One region of the Rahnella sp. PD4 genome, then DNA from elsewhere that is predicted to be linked to it. Evidence: predicted binding sites of a transcription regulator. Region 1 holds the regulator's gene; each other region holds the start of a gene.
The links. The regulator PurR, encoded in region 1, represses purine synthesis genes. The targets are predictions, from matches to a motif close to CANGCAAACGTTTGCNTG.
Positions count from the first base shown of each region.

Region 1 (6,181 bases):
ATCTGCTGCACCAGTTCATGTCTCCGGCATCAAACCTGCGTGAAGATGAATACGGCGGCAGCATTGAAAACCGTACCCGTCTGACGCTGGAAGTCGTGGATGCCGCCATTGACGCTATCGGCGCTGATCGTGTGGGCATACGTATTTCACCTATGGGACCCTTCAACGGGCTGGATAATGGTGAAGACCAGGAACAGGCTGCGATTTATCTGCTCGATGAACTGAACAAACGCAAACTGGCGTACCTGCATATTTCCGAACCGGACTGGGCGGGCGGCAAACCTTACAGCACAGAATTCCGTGCAGTGATCCGTGCGCACTATCAGGGCGTGATTGTCGGTGCTGGTGCTTACACCGCAGAGAAAGGCGAAGAGCTGATCGAAAAAGGTTATATCGATGCCGTGGCATTTGGCCGCAGCTATATTGCAAACCCTGATCTGGTTGAGCGACTGAAATCTCACGCGCCGCTTAACGAACCCAAACCGGAAACCTTTTATGGCGGCGGTGCTCAGGGTTACACCGATTATCCGACACTGTAATAATTAAAAAAGAGTCATTGACTCCTTGCAGCAGAAGTGGCCCTCCTTCTGCTGTTTTTTTTGGGTCAGTCATTCAACAATCGGTTGCCCTTTTACAGACAAAGTGGCTGCTATCAGTTAGTCTTGACCCGTTAATTCTCATCCTGCAAATAAAGAGGAACCTATGCGTTTACTCCACACCATGCTTCGCGTTGGCGATCTGCAACGTGCTATCAGCTTCTATACCGATGTTTTAGGTATGCGTTTGCTGCGTACCAGCGAAAACACTGAATATAAATATTCTCTGGCTTTCGTCGGTTACACCGAAGAAAGTGAAGGTGCAGTGATCGAACTGACCTATAACTGGGGCGTCGACAGCTACGACATCGGCACCGCTTACGGTCATATCGCATTGGGCGTTGATAACGTTGCGCAAACATGTGATGACATCCGTAATGCGGGTGGGAAAGTGACCCGTGAAGCGGGCCCGGTCAAAGGCGGCTCCACTATTATCGCGTTTGTTGAAGATCCGGACGGTTACAAAATCGAACTGATCGAATCCAGACACGCAGGACAGGGGCTGGGTAATTAAATTTCCCCGACCACCGACTGGGGCGCAATCGCGCCCTTTTTTATTGCCTGATTTTTGCCACAACCCTGCAAGCGGCGGCAAAATTTGTCATAATGCGCGCTGAATTCGATGAAGATAAGAAACTAATGGCCGAGAATAGTGACATTAACGCCCTGAGAGGCCGTTTTCGTGGTTTTTATCCCGTGGTTATCGATGTAGAAACCGCCGGATTTAATGCCAGAACCGATGCGCTGCTGGAAATTGCAGCGATCACGCTGAAGATGGATCAGGACGGCTGGCTGCAAAGCGATGAGACCGTGCATTTCCACGTCGAGCCTTTTGAAGGTGCGATACTGGTGCCGGAAGCGCTGGCATTTAACGGTATCGATCCGACCAATCCGTTACGCGGCGCAGTCAGTGAATATGAAGCCCTGCATGAGATTTTCAAAGTCATCCGCAAAGGAATGAAAGAGCAGAACTGTAACCGTGCGATCATTGTGGCGCACAACGCGAATTTTGATCACAGTTTCCTCATGGCAGCGGCCGAACGTGCCGGGCTGAAACGTAATCCGTTCCACCCTTTTGCTACGTTTGATACTGCCGCGCTAAGCGGGCTGGTACTCGGGCAAACGGTGCTGGCAAAAGCCTGTATCAGTGCGGGTATCGATTTTGACAGCAGCCAGGCACATTCTGCGTTGTATGATACCGAGCGCACGGCCGAGTTGTTCTGCGAACTGGTAAACCGATGGAAACGCCTTGGCGGCTGGCCTCTGGTGCTTTCAGACGAACAAGCCGAAGACGAAACGGCGTCTGAAGAAAATCAGTAATGACGACTTTCCGGCGGACTGAAAACAAAAAAGAGCGACATCATGTCGCTCTTCATATTTTCCGGTCGAAAAGCCGGTGATCTTCCGTAGTATTACTCTTCAGAAGATTTGTATTTCTCAGCAGTTTCTTTGATCAACTGCTGCAGCTCGCCGCGCTGGAACATCTCAACCACGATGTCGCAGCCGCCAACCAGTTCGCCGTCCACCCACAATTGTGGGAACGTTGGCCAGTTAGCAAACTTTGGCATCTCAGCACGGATGTCCGGGTTCTGCAGGATATCCACGTAAGCAAAACGTTCGCCACAGGCAGAAAGCGCCTGAACAGCCTGAGCAGAGAAACCGCAGCTTGGCAGTTTTGGCGAACCTTTCATGTACAGCAGAATCGGGTTTTCAGAAACTTGCTTCTGAATCTTTTCAATAGTTGGAGTAGTCATTTCTTGCTTCCTCAAGCCGGTACAGGCTGTCACGATCATTGCTCTTCACGCGCAGCACAAAGAGACGGTGTACAATCACAATACCTTCTATTGTAACGACGGCAGCCATCAGATAAAAACGCCATTTTTTGTGGGGTCTTTCTCAGTGCTGACAATTTATTTAACCATTTTTAGCGGGTGCGCTCAGGCTCACATATTTAAACATTCATCGGGAATAACATTTCCGGCGTTCATCAATCCGATCAAATTTGCAGAATTCCACTGATTAACTCAAATATTAACATCATGAAAAACGGTCATTTTTTTGACTAAAAATGGCGGTTATTTCGACATAAAAAAAGCTATTAACTTTTTCTCACAATATGATCTAGAATCGAGGCAATTCGTGCTTTTTTGTCGGGTTCTTTTAGGCAATACTCTGACATCCCTGATGTTTAACCTACCACTCATGGTAACGAAGCTATGCGCTTACTGTTCACGCTTTTTGTGCTGCTCTTTACCCAGCTGTTTTTAAATATGGCACATGCGTCGCCACAGACTCGTGTCTCTGCCGATCAGCGTAAAAGTCATGTTAATCAGGCTGCGCCGGAAGAACGACGAAAGCGAAAAACGGTTGCTGCGAAAAACAGTAAAAAAACGAAAACCGCGCCCGTCACAGAACAAAAAACTCAGGATAAGAATTCGAAGAAGAAAGTGAAAAGCACCGAACTGGTTAAACGAAAGACCACGACGGAGAGAAGCGCCAAAACGCGGGCCGAAAGTAAAAAAGAAAAGACACTCAAGACCACGCGGGCCGAGAGCAAAACAGAGAGACATAGCAAAACCCGTGCCCTCGCGAAAAACAGCACGGAAAAGGCCGGTAAAAAAGAAGCCTATGGCCGGCACCGTAAAGGTAAGAAATTCGAAGAAGACAGCAAACCGATTACGCTAAGTGCAACACATAAAAAACGCTATCAGCATGCTCAGCAAACGGCCATGACCAAACTGATGCACCAGGTAGGAAAACCGTATCGCTGGGGCGGAACCTCGCCGAATACCGGTTTTGATTGCAGCGGCTTAGTTTATTATGCTTACAAAGATTTGATCCGTATAAAAATGCCACGTACAGCGAATGAAATGTATCACCTGCGCGATGCCGCTCCGGTCAAACGCGGCGAACTTGAAAGCGGTGATCTGGTGTTCTTCAGAATCAATAACCGCGGCGCGGCAGACCATGTTGGGGTTTACGTTGGCAACGGCAAGTTTATTCAGTCTCCAAGAACGGGCGAAGACATTAAAATTACTTCTCTTGGCGATGATTACTGGCAAGACCACTATGTAGGCGCACGTCGGGTAATGACCCCTAAAACGATCCGATAATAAACAATTCGTTAAGTCTGAAGGTTCGCTAATCAGCCATTGAATAGCATTTAACGAAGCGTTTCTGCAGGGAAGAACATCGGCGGTAACGGTCACTGCGTAACATTGAAAAGGGCGACGCCTGTGACAGGCGTCGCCCTTTTTTATGGCGGATCACTTATTGAATCAGTTCATTATTGCAGTGAAGCTGAAAGCGATAATCATAAGCAAAGCGCATACCGTGGTGATCAACGATAATTTCAGGTTGCTGTCCATCAAACCCCCTTTCGGATCAAATTGTGGCATTTCTTAATACCACACTCATTGTGTGCCAACGCATTTTCTCATAATTAACCTTTAAAATCTTGTGTTGAATGACAATGCGTTCCTGAGAATTTTGCTTCCACTTTCCTGCATTATAAGAGAAAATTGTCGGTTAACACGTCTGTGTGCCGGTCGATTTCACCCGAGAGCATTTCGCGCCTCATTCTGAAGAATCCACCCAATGATTTCACTGCCCTTTGAGAAGCCAGCAGTTAAATCCTCGCAGGCAAACGATTAACATAATGCTAACGTGCTGAAGCACGTGAGTTCAGGAGTCATTGTTTACATGGCAACGATTAAAGATGTCGCAAAGCGCGCTGGCGTTTCCACTACAACCGTGTCGCACGTCATCAATAAAACACGTTTCGTCGCCGAAGAAACCAAAGAAGCGGTTCTCCTTGCAATCAAAGAGTTACATTACTCTCCGAGTGCTGTAGCCCGCAGTCTGAAGGTCAATAACACTAAAACCATCGGCCTGCTGGCCACCTCAAGCGAAGCGCCCTATTTTGCCGAAGTGATTGAAGCCGTGGAAAACAGCTGCTTCTCCAAAGGCTATACGCTGATTTTGTGTAACTCGCATAATAACCTGGAGAAACAACAGGCCTACCTGCAAATGCTGGCGCAAAAACGCGTCGACGGCTTGCTGGTGATGTGCGCGGAATACCCTGATGAATTGCTCAATATGCTCGAAGAGTACCGCTCGATTCCCATGGTGGTCATGGACTGGGGTGAAGCACGCAAGAACTTTACCGACAGCATTATCGATAACGCTTTCGAAGGTGGTTACATGGCCGGTCGTTATCTGATTGAACGCGGTCATCGTGATATTGGCGTGATCCCCGGGCAACTGGCGCGTAATACCGGCGGCGGCCGCTTCCAGGGTTTTGTGAAAGCACTGACTGAAGCCAATATTCCTCTTCGTGACGAATGGGTAGTTCAGGGTGATTTCGAACCAGAGTCTGGCTACCAGGCAATGCATAAGATTCTGATGCAGAAGCATCGTCCGACTGCCGTATTTTGCGGCGGCGATGTGATGGCAATGGGTGCAATTTGTGCCGCAGACGAACTCGGCCTTCGCGTTCCTCAGGATATTTCCGTGATCGGGTACGACAATGTGCGTAACGCCCGTTACTTCTCCCCGGCGCTGACAACCGTGCATCAGCCGAAAGAACGTCTGGGTGAAATGGCCTTTACGATGTTACTGGACAGAATTGTCAGTAAGCGTGAAGAGTCCCAGACCATCGAAGTGCATCCGAAACTGGTCGAGCGCCGTTCAGTCGCCGACGGCCCGTACCGCGATTACCGTCGTTAACAAATAACAAACGCCTGCCTGTGCAGGCGTTTGTTCTAATCGCGCAGCCATTCCTGATTCATGGTGTCTGTATCGCCCATGTATTCCAACAGCCAGCTCAGTGAAGGTGAAGGATTGCTTTGATCCCACGTCAGGCAGCACGGGCTGTCAGGGAATATATTCTCCAGTGCCAGCACCTGTAATTTTCCCTGTTCAATCCACGGCATGACCCGGTGAACCGGCATCATACCCACGCATAAACCCTCAGTCAGGCATTCCAGCGCACAGGTCCAGTCCGGCACGACCAGACGCCGCTGGTTATCGAGCGTCCAGGTATCACGCTTAGGCAATGTCCGGGAAGTATCTTCCAGGCACAATGCCGGATAAGGTCGCAGTTGATCATCGTTCAGCGCACCGGATAGCTGCGCCAGCGGATGTTGCGGGCTGACGACACAATGCCAGTCCATAAATCCCATATCACGAAAACTGAAGCGCCCGCCAACCGGTATCGCGCGCGTAGCGCCGATCGCCACGTCTGCACGCCCGTCGACCAACGCATCCCAGACACCGTTAAACACTTCCGAGTGAATAATGAGTTCGGTATCCGCAAAATGGCGATAAAAATCGAGCACCAGACGCCGTGTCCGTGCGGGTTTGACAATCCGGTCGACCGCCACACGTAATTCGCCGCGCCAGCCGTTCGCCACCTGTTGACACTGCCGGCGGGTGGCTATCATTTTTTTTGTCATAACCCGTGCTTCATCGACAAAAACCTTTCCCGCTGGCGTCAGCACTACGTCACGATGTCGACGTTCAAACAACGGCACGGCCAGCCATTGTTCAAGCTGGCGGACGGTGTAACTGATGGCAGAAGGCAC
Region 1 is NZ_JBLZQF010000001.1:860,112-866,292, forward strand. Features, by position in the region: gene ACOZIO_RS03805 (alkene reductase) at 1-539, shown strand, start outside; gene gloA (lactoylglutathione lyase) at 703-1,110, shown strand; gene rnt (ribonuclease T) at 1,203-1,916, shown strand; gene ACOZIO_RS03820 (Grx4 family monothiol glutaredoxin) at 2,009-2,350, opposite strand; gene ACOZIO_RS03825 (hypothetical protein) at 2,331-2,459, opposite strand; gene ACOZIO_RS03830 (C40 family peptidase) at 2,813-3,709, shown strand; gene ACOZIO_RS03835 (YnhF family membrane protein) at 3,875-3,994, opposite strand; gene purR (HTH-type transcriptional repressor PurR) at 4,299-5,324, shown strand; gene punR (DNA-binding transcriptional activator PunR) at 5,360-6,181, opposite strand, start outside.

Region 2 (6,181 bases), on a different contig from region 1:
GGTGATTTATTACCCGTTCTTCAAAGTTTATGAGAAGCAGTTACTGACGCAGGAGAAAACCGCTGAAGCCGAACCGATGTTCACTAAAAAAGCGGACGCAGCACAATAAACCTGACGGGAAGGAATGAGTCAGGCACAGAAGCGACGTTTCTGTGCCTGTTTTTTTAACTGATCGCCGGGAATACGGGCAACATCAGATAGAGTTTAATCACAATCGCATTAGCAATATCAATGAAGAACGCCCCCACCATCGGCACCACCAGAAACGCAAGATGCGAAGGACCAAACTGATTGGTGATCGCCTGCATATTGGCAATAGCCGTCGGGGTAGCACCCAGCCCGAAACCACAGTGTCCTGCCGCCAGCACCGCTGCATCGTAGTTTTTTCCCATCACGCGATAAGTCACGAAAATTGCGTAACACGCCATCGAGAGCGTTTGCACGATAAGAATCGCCATCATCGGCAACGCGAGAGATGCCATCTCCCATAATTTAAGACTCATCAAAGCCATGGCGAGGAACAGCGACAAACTGACGTTACCCAGCACGGATACCGCACGGTCAAAGACACGGTAAAAACCGAGCCATGCCAGTACGTTACTCATGATAACGCCCACGAAGAGCACGCAGACAAAGGTTGGGATTTCAAAGGCCGAACCTTGCAACATGCTGGAGGTATATGTGCCTGCCATCAGGCAAATCGCGATCAGGGCGATAGTTTCCACCATCACCAGTGGCGTAATCATTCTGCCAATTGACGGTTTCTCAAATGCGCTCGGATCGACCGTATCTTCAGGATTTCCGTTGGGGGAGGAAGAATGGCTAACCAGATAGCGCGCCACCGGACCGCCAATAATACCGCCAAGAACCAGTCCAAAAGTCGCGCAGGCCATAGCGACTTCTGTGGCATTTTCAAAGCCATAACGCTCAATAAACAGTTTGCTCCATGCCGCCCCGGTGCCATGCCCGCCGGAAAGGGTAATCGACCCCGCCAGCAATCCCATCAGCGGATCCAGCCCCAGCATTTTCGCCATACCGATGCCGATGGCATTTTGCAAAAGCAGTAAACCCAGAACAACAAAGACCAGCAGAAACAGGGATTTCCCACCTTTCCGCAGGCTTGCCAGATTAGCGTTAAGACCGATCGTGGCAAAAAACGCCAGCATCAGTGGCTCTTTTAAAGACATGTCGAAACCGACTTCCCAGCCGAACATCTGATTAGCGAGCAGCAGCAATAAAGCGACCAGTAAACCACCGGCAACAGGTTCAGGAATGGTGTATTTCTTGAGGAATTTGACCGACTGGACGCATTTTCGTCCTAAAAGGAGTACCAACGTGGCAGCAACCAGGGTGCCGTAGGTATCGAGTTGAATCATTGACGAACTCCATTCTGAAATAAATCCAATAAAATTATTGGCTTATAAAATTTACACTGACATATTTTTTCCCAGAAACTGAATTAGAAGTCATACACACTACATCAGGCAAGAAAAACAGGTCATAAATCCCACCCAATCCCAAACCTGCTGCGGAAAATCCCGCTTAGCAAACGATTGCTTTTGTCGCTGATTTCTATAAAAATGCCCGCTTTGCCGCTTATTGGAATGCCACAGCATGAGTTCGCAAACCGCAGAACAAGAAACACAGCAACCCGATCTCTCCCGCCAGCAAAAAAGTGAACTGATTTACCGGCTCGAGGACCGTCCGCCATTACCACAGACATTATTCGCCGCCTGTCAGCACTTGCTGGCGATGTTTGTTGCGGTAATAACACCCGCATTGCTGATTTGTCAGGCGCTGGGTTTACCTGCACAGGATACGCAGCACATCATCAGCATGTCGCTGTTCGCCTCCGGTCTGGCCTCTATTTTACAGATTAAGACCTGGGGACCGGTCGGCTCGGGTTTACTCTCTATTCAGGGCACCAGCTTTAACTTTGTGGCACCGCTTATCATGGGCGGGATGGCGCTGAAAAATGGCGGTGCGGATGTGCCGACCATGATGGCGGCGCTGTTCGGTACGCTGATGCTGGCTTCCTGTACCGAAATCATTCTTTCCCGTTTCCTGCATCTCGCGCGCCGCATTATTACGCCGCTGGTTTCCGGCATTGTGGTGATGATTATCGGGCTGTCACTCATTCAGGTCGGTCTGACGTCTATCGGTGGCGGTTATGCGGCCATGAGCGATCACACTTTTGGGGCACCGAAAAATCTGCTGCTGGCTGCCGTTGTGCTGGTGGTGATTATCCTGCTAAACCGTCAGCGCAACCCTTATCTGCGTGTCGCGTCTCTGGTTATCGCGATGGCCGTGGGTTATCTGGTAGCCTGGATGACGGGCATGTTGCCAACCGTCGCGCCAGCCACACAAAGCAACTGGATAACATTACCGACACCGTTGTATTACGGTCTGGGTTTTGACTGGAATCTGCTGATCCCGCTGATGCTGATTTTCATGGTGACATCACTGGAAACCATCGGGGATATTACGGCCACTTCAGACGTTTCTGAACAACCGGTCAGCGGCCCGCTGTATATGAAGCGCATAAAAGGTGGCGTGCTGGCCAATGGTCTGAACTCAATGCTTTCTGCAGTATTTAACACCTTCCCGAACTCCTGCTTCGGACAAAACAACGGCGTCATTCAACTGACCGGCGTTGCCAGCCGTTATGTTGGTTTTGTGGTCGCGCTGATGTTGATTATCCTCGGGCTGTTCCCTGCCGTTGCAGGATTTGTGCAGCATATTCCTGAACCGGTGCTGGGCGGTGCCACCATCGTGATGTTCGGTACTATTGCCGCTTCAGGTGTGCGTATTGTTTCCCGTGAGCGTCTGAATCGCCGCGCGATTATGATCATGGCGCTTTCTCTCGCCGTCGGCATGGGGGTTTCACAGCAGCCGCTGATCCTGCAATTCGCGCCAGACTGGCTGAAAACCCTTCTGTCTTCTGGCATTGCGGCGGGCGGTATTACTGCGATTGTTCTGAATCTGGTTTTCCCTCACGAAAAGTGATCACGGGATGTAATCTGTGTGCAACAGCGGCAGTGGGTCTGGAACCCCTGCCGTTTTTTATTGCCTCCGTTCTGCTAACCTGTTGAGAAAAGTCGCTGTTTGCGGCATAAACAAAGAATCTTTTTTCCACTTTCCCGTTACAGGGCTCCAGACGATGAGATTTATCGGTAAAATTTTGCTGACGTTCGCCTTACTTCTGGTGCTGGCGATCGTGCTGGTATACGTCCTATTACAAACCCGCTGGGCGGCTGGCTGGGTCAGCCGCTGGGTCAGCAATAACAGCGAGTATCGTCTTTCCGTGGAGAAACTCGACCATAACTGGTCGTCGCCGGGTCGCGTGACGTTAACCCATGTGATTTTCGGGCAGAAGAATCAACCGGAAGTGCTGAATGCCGGTGAAGTTGATCTGGATTTAAGCTGGCGGCAAATCACCGAACCGCGCTTTTTCGATCGCGTCGTTTTGGTCAACGGACGCCTCAACGTCAGTCCCTCCTCAATCAGATTGCCGTTGCAGGCCAATACTTTGCAACTGAGCAAGATGGCGCTTACCGGCAATGCCGCGGGCTTAGACATTCAGGGCCAGCAAATTAACGCCGGTATTTCGCCGTGGCAGCCAAAATCCAGTCAACTATTAGGGGATAAGGCTGACTTCCAGCTGAGCGCTGCCGGCCTGACGGTCAACGGGCTGGCAACCGAAAATGTGCTGATTCAGGGTAATATCGATCATAAAAATCTGACGCTGAGTAATTTTGGCGGCGATCTGGCCCGCGGTCAGTTAACGGGCAAAGCCACACAGGCCGCCGACGGTAGCTGGAACATTGAAAACCTGCGTCTGAGCAATGTGCGCCTGCAAACTTCAAAACCGCTTTCCGCTTTCTTCGATGACTTCCAGACCCTGCCAAAAGTGACTATTCAACGCCTTGATCTGATTGATGCCCGTTTGCAGGGAACGGACTGGGCATTCAGTGACGTTGATTTATCCGTGCAGGATCTGACGCTCGAAAAAGGCGACTGGCAAAGCGACGAGGGTGAAATCACCCTGAATGCGACCGATATGATTGATGGGAATCTGCATATTCAGGATCCGATCATTAGCCTCGACCTTTCGCCGCAGGGTATCGCTATCAAACAAGCCACGGCGCGCTGGGAGCGCAGTTTATTGCGCACGACCGGTAACTGGCTGCGCGCCAACAAACGTCTGCAGCTTGATGAGGTTTCCGTTGCGGGCCTGGAATACACACTGCCGGAGAACTGGAAACAACTCTGGAACCAGGCGCTGCCAGATTCGCTGTCTGAAGTCTTTATCAGCCGGTTTATTGCTAACCGGAACCTGATTATTGATATCAATCCGCAGTTCCCCTTCCAGCTGACCGCGCTTGATGGCCTTGGCAATAACCTGCTGCTGGCGCGTAATCATCAATGGGGGATCTGGAGCGGTAAACTGAATCTGAATGCCAGCGAAGCAACGTTTAACCGCAATGACGTGCGTCGCCCTTCCATCACGCTGGAGGCGAACGACCGACAGGTGAATATTTCAGAGCTGAGTGCCTTTACCAAAGAGGGATTGCTGGAAGCCAGCGCGACGGTTGATCAGCAGCCACAGCGTCATTTCTCTATGAAAATGACCGGTCGCTCCGTACCGGCAAATCAGCTGGAAAACTGGGGATGGCCACATGTTGCACTGGAAGGTAATGCCAATATGCAGCTGAATCTGCAAGGACAAATGCCGGCAAACGTTGATTACAAACCGACGCTCAGCGGTACATTGCAGATAAACGGCAGCCAGACAATTGAACAGAGGATGGTGAACGGATTGGTTTCCGGTGCACCCGCGTCCGCAGCCCCTTAGTTCTGATCAGAACCGTAAATATAAAAAGGCACCGCAATGCGGTGCCTTTTGTTTGCGCGGAACCGGTCAGTTAATCTCAGGCTCCAGCGGTGCGCCGGGCGCGGCGGGCAGCACGAGATAGGTGCCTTCAAACACTGCGCCGTCGATCTCATCGCCATATAAATTCACTTCGAGCTGCACGCGCGCTTTACGCCCGCGAGCCAGACGGTCGAGATCACCGCGAACAGAACCCAGGTCAGCCACGGCACGCGGCCTGCCGGTCACCGGCATGCTGTAACGAATGTGTGCATCAGCCAGCACAATGGTGCCGCCCAGATGACGTTCGCGCAGCAGCAACCAAATCAGCCCCCAGCCGGTCAGCGTTGCCAGCGAAAATAGACTGCCCGCAAACAACGTATGGTGCGGATTCTGGTTGCCCGTTTCCGGCATCGTGGTGACAAATCGCTGGCCGGTGTACTGACTGATACGCACGCCCATTTTTTCACTGAGCGGGATATGATCATACCAGGCCTGTTGCAGCTGGCCGCACCAGTCGGGGCGATGCAAAATATCATCCAGCGTTTCGATGGGTTTAATCATCAGAAAATGGCGAACCGGCGTTGTTTGCGGCGTGGTGATTTCGCCCTGATTCATAAAGCCCAGTTTGGCAAAGAAATCCACAGCATCTTCACGGGCGCTACAGACCACACGTTTTACCCCTTCCTGACGCGCCACAGACTCCAGGGTCATCGCGACCAGCGTTCCCAACCCTTTGTCCTGAACATTTGGATCAACCGCCAGAAAGCGGATAGAGGCTTCGTTATCAGCATTGATGTATAAACGGCCAACCGCCACCGGATCGCCGTCTTCATCAACCACCATCTGGTGATGTGCAATGGAATCGTAGGCGTCCCGTTCTGAACCCTCCGGCTGGTGCAACGGTTTACGCAGCATTTCCCAGCGGAACCGATAATAGGCGGCCAGTTCTTTTTCAGTCGTCGGTACTCTCAGATGATACATAGATGCTTTCTCTCCGGCGTTATGCCTTATCGATCAGACTTGTAGCCAGAAGGTCACCGGTCCGTCGTTCACCAGTGCCACTTTCATGTCCGCAGCAAAGCGTCCGGTTTCGGTAACAACGCCCTTTTCCCGGCATTGCCCGCAAAAATATTGATATAACCGGTCGGCTTCTTGTGGTTCAGCCCCGCGAGAGAATCCCGGACGCATGCCTTTTTGTGTGTCTGCCGCCAGCGTGAACTGCGACACCACCAGCAGGCTGCCGCCAGCCTGCTGCACATTCAGATTCATCTTGTCATTTTCGTCACCGAAGATCCGGTACCCGATCAC
Region 2 is NZ_JBLZQF010000013.1:18,674-24,854, reverse strand. Features, by position in the region: gene ACOZIO_RS22590 (PTS sugar transporter subunit IIC) at 1-109, shown strand, start outside; gene gltS (sodium/glutamate symporter) at 165-1,376, opposite strand; gene ACOZIO_RS22580 (nucleobase:cation symporter-2 family protein) at 1,615-3,006, shown strand; gene ACOZIO_RS22575 (AsmA family protein) at 3,161-4,855, shown strand; gene fabY (fatty acid biosynthesis protein FabY) at 4,922-5,854, opposite strand; gene dtd (D-aminoacyl-tRNA deacylase) at 5,888-6,181, opposite strand, start outside.
Region 2: a site for PurR is predicted at 1,543-1,560, ahead of ACOZIO_RS22580 (nucleobase:cation symporter-2 family protein). Genes of this name have one in related genera too.

Region 3 (6,181 bases), on a different contig from region 1:
ATTTTCTATTATCAAAAATGCGACCTCGTTCATAAGAACGCCGGTTTCACTGCGCATTTAAGGGTAGGCAATCTGATTTATTCGTGCATACTGTGCGCCTTTTAGTGGGCATCATAAGTCTGAGCGCACACATCGCTTACGGATGTTCGAGCAAAAAAGAAACGAAATATGAGCACTGAACATAAACGGTCACTCCCAGCAGTAACCCTGGCCGCCATTGGTGTGGTCTATGGCGACATTGGTACCAGTCCTCTCTATACCTTAAGAGAGTGTTTTTCTGGTCATTATGGTTTTAACGTTGAACCCAGCGTCGTTTTTGGCTTTCTTTCTCTGATTTTTTGGATGTTAATCCTCATTGTTTCGCTCAAGTACCTCACTTATGTGATGCGGGCGGACAACGCAGGCGAAGGGGGTATTCTGACGCTGATGTCTCTGGCAGGCAGAAACACGTCGGCGCGAACCACTGCCGTTCTGGTCATTCTCGGCCTGATCGGGGGAAGCTTCTTCTATGGTGAAGTGGTGATCACTCCGGCTATTTCAGTACTTTCCGCAATGGAAGGTCTGGAAATCGCAGCCCCTTCGCTCGATCCTTATATCGTTCCTCTTTCTATTACTGTTCTGACGCTGCTTTTCATTATTCAGAAGCATGGTACCGGCATTGTGGGCAAACTGTTTGCACCGGTAATGTTGCTGTGGTTCCTGACGCTGGCGGTGCTTGGCGTCAACAGTATTATGCAGAATCCTGAAGTGCTACGCGCCATGAACCCTATGTGGGCAGTTAACTTCTTTATCGAGCATAAGTCGTTCTCCTTCCTGGCGCTCGGTGCAGTGGTTCTGTCGATTACCGGTGTTGAAGCGTTATATGCCGATATGGGCCACTTCGGGAAATTCCCTATCCGTCTGGCCTGGTTCACCGTGGTACTGCCTTCTCTGGTGCTGAACTATTTCGGTCAGGGCGCATTATTGCTGAAAAACCCGGAATCGATTAAGAACCCGTTCTTCCTGCTGGCGCCTGACTGGGCATTAATCCCGTTACTGATTCTGGCAACACTCGCGACCATTATCGCCTCCCAGGCAGTTATTTCGGGCGTGTTTTCCCTGACCCGCCAGGCTGTACGTTTGGGCTATTTACCGCCAATGCGCATTATCCATACGTCAGAAATGGAAGCTGGCCAGATTTACATTCCGGCTATCAACTGGCTGCTTTATTTTGCGGTGGTTATTGTTATCGCCAGCTTCGAGCATTCGAGCAATCTGGCGGCGGCTTATGGTATTGCCGTGACCGGTACGATGGTGCTGACCAGCATACTTTCCTGTACGGTTGCGCTCAAAAACTGGCACTGGAAACCCTTCCTGGTCGGACTTTTACTGATCGGTCTGCTGTTTATGGATATCCCGCTGTTCGCGGCGAATGCCACCAAACTGTTCTCCGGTGGCTGGTTGCCACTGACGCTGGGTTTGTGCATGTTCATCGTGATGACCACCTGGAAGAGCGAACGCTTCCGCCTTATGCGCCGTATGAACGAGCATGGGAATTCCCTGGAGGCGATGATCGCCTCTCTGGAAAAATCTCCGCCGGTGCGTGTTCCGGGAACGGCTGTGTATATGTCTCGTGCCATCAACGTCATTCCGTTTGCATTGCTGCACAACCTCAAACACAACAAAGTATTGCATGAGCGCGTGGTACTGCTGACGCTGCGCACGGAAGATGCGCCTTATGTGCATAATGTCCGGCGTGTCACCATCGAGCAGCTGTCACCGACGTTCTGGCGTGTAGTAGCCAGTTACGGGTTTAAAGAAACGCCGAACGTGGAAGAAGTATTCCATCGCTGTGGTCTGGAAGGATTACCGTGCCGGATGATGGAAACGTCATTCTTCATGTCGCATGAATCGCTGATCCTGACCAAGCGCCCGTGGTATCTGTACTTCCGTGGGAAACTCTTTATGGCGCTCAGCCGTAATGCCCTGCGTGCGCCCGATCAGTTTGAAATTCCGCCTAACCGGGTGATCGAACTCGGCACGCAGGTGGAAATCTGATCCCCATTTCTGCCGCTCAAAGGGTACCTTCGGGTGCCCTGTTTTATTTCTGCTCCTGCCTTTCTTAAACGATAACTCAAATTTCCACGTTGTTTCCGAATCAGTCAGCGAAACGTTTCGACGCTGATCACAATTCCATCACTAGCTCGTTGCCATGTCCGCTAATCTTTATAAACTCTTCAATGAGCGAAACGTTTCGCTGTAGGAGTTCACAATGAAGAAGTCACCGCTGTTAAATGCCGAAATCTCACATGTTATTGCCCGGTTAGGCCACACCGATCAGCTGGTTATTGGCGATGCCGGTCTTCCGGTGCCAGCAGCTTGCCAACGCATCGATCTGGCATTAACCCAGGGAGTCCCCACCTTTTTACAAGTCTTAGAGGTAGTGACACACGAGATGCAGGTTGAGCGGGCTATCCTCGCCGAGGAAATCCAGACTAAAAATCCTCAACTCCATGAAGCGTTGCTCGCCCAATTGACACAACTCGAACAACACCAGGGAAACACCATTGCTTTGGATTACGTCAGCCATGAGGCATTCAAAGCGCAAAGCGAAAAAAGTCGGGCTGTGATCCGCAGCGGGGAATGTTCGCCTTATGCGAACATTATTCTGTGTGCCGGCGTAACCTTCTGAGGCTTTTATGCAACCTTTGCTGCAACTGACAGGCATTGATAAAGCCTTTCCCGGCGTGAAAGCCCTTTCCGGCGCGGCGCTCAGCGTCTATCCGGGACGAGTGATGGCGTTGGTGGGGGAAAACGGCGCGGGCAAGTCCACCATGATGAAAGTGCTGACCGGCATCTATCAAAAAGATGCCGGCTCAGTACGTTTTCTGGGTAAGGAAGCGACGTTCAACGGTCCGAAAGCATCGCAGGAAGCCGGGATCGGGATTATCCATCAGGAATTAAATCTGATCCCTCAACTGACTATTGCTGAAAACATCTTCCTTGGCCGTGAGTTTGTAAACGGTTTTGGCCGTATCAACTGGAAGAAGATGTATGCCGAAGCCGATAAACTGCTGGCGCGCCTGAATCTGCGTTACAAAAGTGACCGGCTGGTGGGGGATTTATCCATCGGCGACCAGCAAATGGTCGAAATAGCTAAAGTGCTTAGCTTTGAATCCAAAGTCATCATTATGGATGAGCCGACCGATGCCCTGACCGATACTGAAACCGCTTCTTTATTTAGCGTTATACGCGAACTGAAAGCTGCCGGCTGTGGCGTGGTGTATATCTCACACCGCATGAAAGAAATCTTCGAAATCTGCGACGACGTGACGGTATTTCGTGACGGGCAGTTCATTGCAGAGCGTCCGGTCAGCGAACTGGAAGAAGACACGTTGATTGAAATGATGGTGGGCCGCCGTCTGGAGGAACAATACCCGCGTATTAATCATGAACGCGGTGCGCTGCGCCTGCAGGTGCGTGATATCAGCGGACCGGGAGTGAACAACATCAGCTTTGAACTGTACAGCGGCGAAATCCTGGGGATTTCCGGTTTGATGGGTGCCGGCCGTACCGAACTGATGAAAATTCTCTACGGCGCGCTACCGCGTAAAAGTGGTTATGTGGCGCTAGATGGCCGCGAAGTGGTGACTCACTCTCCGCAAGACGGGTTGGCAAACGGTATTGTTTACATTTCTGAAGACCGTAAGCGCGATGGTTTGGTGCTCGGTATGTCTGTGAAAGAAAACATGTCACTGACCGCGTTGCGCTATTTCAGTCACACCGGCGGGAGCCTTAAGCATGCCGACGAACAGCAGGCTGTCGGCGATTTCATCCGCCTTTTCAATATCAAAACACCGTCAATGATGCAGACCATCGGCCTGCTGTCCGGCGGTAATCAACAAAAAGTGGCGATTGCCCGTGGATTAATGACGCGGCCGAAAGTTCTGATCCTCGACGAACCGACGCGCGGCGTTGACGTTGGTGCTAAAAAAGAAATTTACCAGCTTATAAACCAGTTCAAGCGCGAAGGGCTGAGCATCATTTTGGTTTCCTCAGAAATGCCGGAAGTGATTGGCATGAGTGACCGGGTTTTGGTGATGCATGAAGGTCATTTAAGCGGTGAATTCCCGATAGAACAGGCTACGCAAGAAGTGTTGATGGCAGCTGCTGTCGGCAAGCAATACGGCGTGACGCAGGAGTAATCAGATATGAGTTCTCAGACATTGCCAGCCAAAAAGCGCTGGATCAGTAAAGAGTGGTTGCTGGAGCAAAAGTCTCTGATTGCGCTGCTGGTGTTGATTGCCGTGGTTTCTTCCATGAGCCCGAATTTCTTTACGGTTAACAACCTGTTTAACATCCTTCAGCAGACGTCCGTCAACGCCATTATGGCGGTGGGTATGACGCTGGTGATCCTGACGTCCGGTATCGATTTATCCGTCGGCTCTTTGCTGGCGCTGACCGGTGCTGTTGCCGCCTCGATTGTCGGACTGGAAGTGAATGCGCTGGTTGCTGTGGGGGCTGCGCTGGTGCTGGGTGCCGCTGTGGGTGGCGTCACCGGTATGATTGTGGCCAAAGGTAAGGTTCAGGCGTTTATCGCCACGCTGGTCATGATGTTGCTGCTGCGCGGTATCACAATGGTGTATACCAACGGCAGCCCGATCAGTACCGGTTTTAATGATGTCGCTGATGTATTTGGCTGGTTTGGTATCGGTCGCCCGCTGGGTATCCCGACGCCCGTCTGGCTGATGGCTGTGGTGTTTATTGCGGCGTGGTACATGCTGCATCACACCCGGCTAGGGCGTTATATCTACGCGCTGGGCGGTAACGAATCCGCTACGCGTCTGTCAGGTATCAGCGTCGATAAAGTTAAAATTATCGTCTATTCCCTGTGTGGGTTGTTAGCCGCTCTGGCCAGTATCATTGAAGTGGCGCGATTATCCTCTGCGCAGCCGAACGCGGGTACAGGTTATGAGCTGGATGCGATTGCCGCTGTGGTATTAGGGGGAACCAGCCTGTCCGGGGGAAAAGGACGCATTGTTGGAACGCTGATCGGTGCATTGATCCTTGGCTTCCTGAATAACGGTTTGAACTTATTAGGTGTTTCTTCCTACTACCAGATGATCGTAAAAGCAGTTGTCATCCTGCTGGCGGTTCTGGTGGATAACAAAAGCAACAAATAACCTCTCCTACAGGACTTATGACCATGAATATGAAAAAACTGGCTGTCTGGGTTTCCGCTGCAGCGATCACCGCTTCTTTCAGTGCTAACGTTCTGGCGAAAGATACCATTGCGCTGGTGGTTTCCACGCTGAACAACCCGTTCTTCGTCTCCATGAAAGACGGTGCGCAGAAAGAGGCGGACAAACTGGGTTATAACCTGGTGGTTCTTGACTCTCAGAATAACCCGGCGAAAGAACTGGCAAACGTACAGGATCTGACGGTTCGTGGCACTAAGCTGATGCTGATCAACCCGACTGATTCTGATGCGGTAGGCAATGCCGTTGCGATGGCAAACCAGGCGAAAATCCCGGTGATCACCCTTGACCGTCAGGCTACTAAGGGGGTTGTGGCCAGCCACGTTGCATCGGATAACGCCTTCGGTGGTAAAATGGCCGGTGATTACATTGCCAAGAAACTGGGTGAAAACGCTAAAGTCATTGAACTCGAAGGGATCGCCGGGACGTCTGTTGCCCGTGAACGTGGTAAAGGTTTTGCTCAGGCTGCTGAAAAACACCATTTCCAGATCCTCGCCAGCCAGCCTGCTGACTTCGACCGCACCAAGGGCCTGAACGTTATGCAGAACCTGCTGACTGCACATCAGGATGTACAGGCCGTGTTCGCTCAGAATGATGAAATGGCGCTCGGTGCATTGCGCGCCCTGCAAACTGCCGGTAAAACGGATGTGCTGGTTGTTGGCTTTGACGGCACCGAAGACGGTATCAAAGCGGTTAACAGCGGTAAAATGGGTGCGACCGTTGCGCAGCGCCCTGAACAAATCGGTGTGATCGGCGTTCAGACCGCAGACAAAATATTGAAAGGTGAAAAAGTGCCTGCTGTTATCCCTGTTGATTTGAAACTGGTTGCTCAGCCGTAATACTCTTTTTATCTACGCTGTAACTGCGCCTTCTGATGGAGGCGCTATTTGACTCAGGGATCTCCACATGAAAACCGGCAAACTGGTGGTACTCGGCAGTATCAA
Region 3 is NZ_JBLZQF010000005.1:359,517-365,697, forward strand. Features, by position in the region: gene kup (low affinity potassium transporter Kup) at 169-2,037, shown strand; gene rbsD (D-ribose pyranase) at 2,252-2,671, shown strand; gene rbsA (ribose ABC transporter ATP-binding protein RbsA) at 2,679-4,184, shown strand; gene rbsC (ribose ABC transporter permease) at 4,191-5,162, shown strand; gene rbsB (ribose ABC transporter substrate-binding protein RbsB) at 5,186-6,076, shown strand; gene rbsK (ribokinase) at 6,144-6,181, shown strand, end outside.
Region 3: a site for PurR is predicted at 2,222-2,239, ahead of rbsD (D-ribose pyranase). Genes of this name have one in related genera too.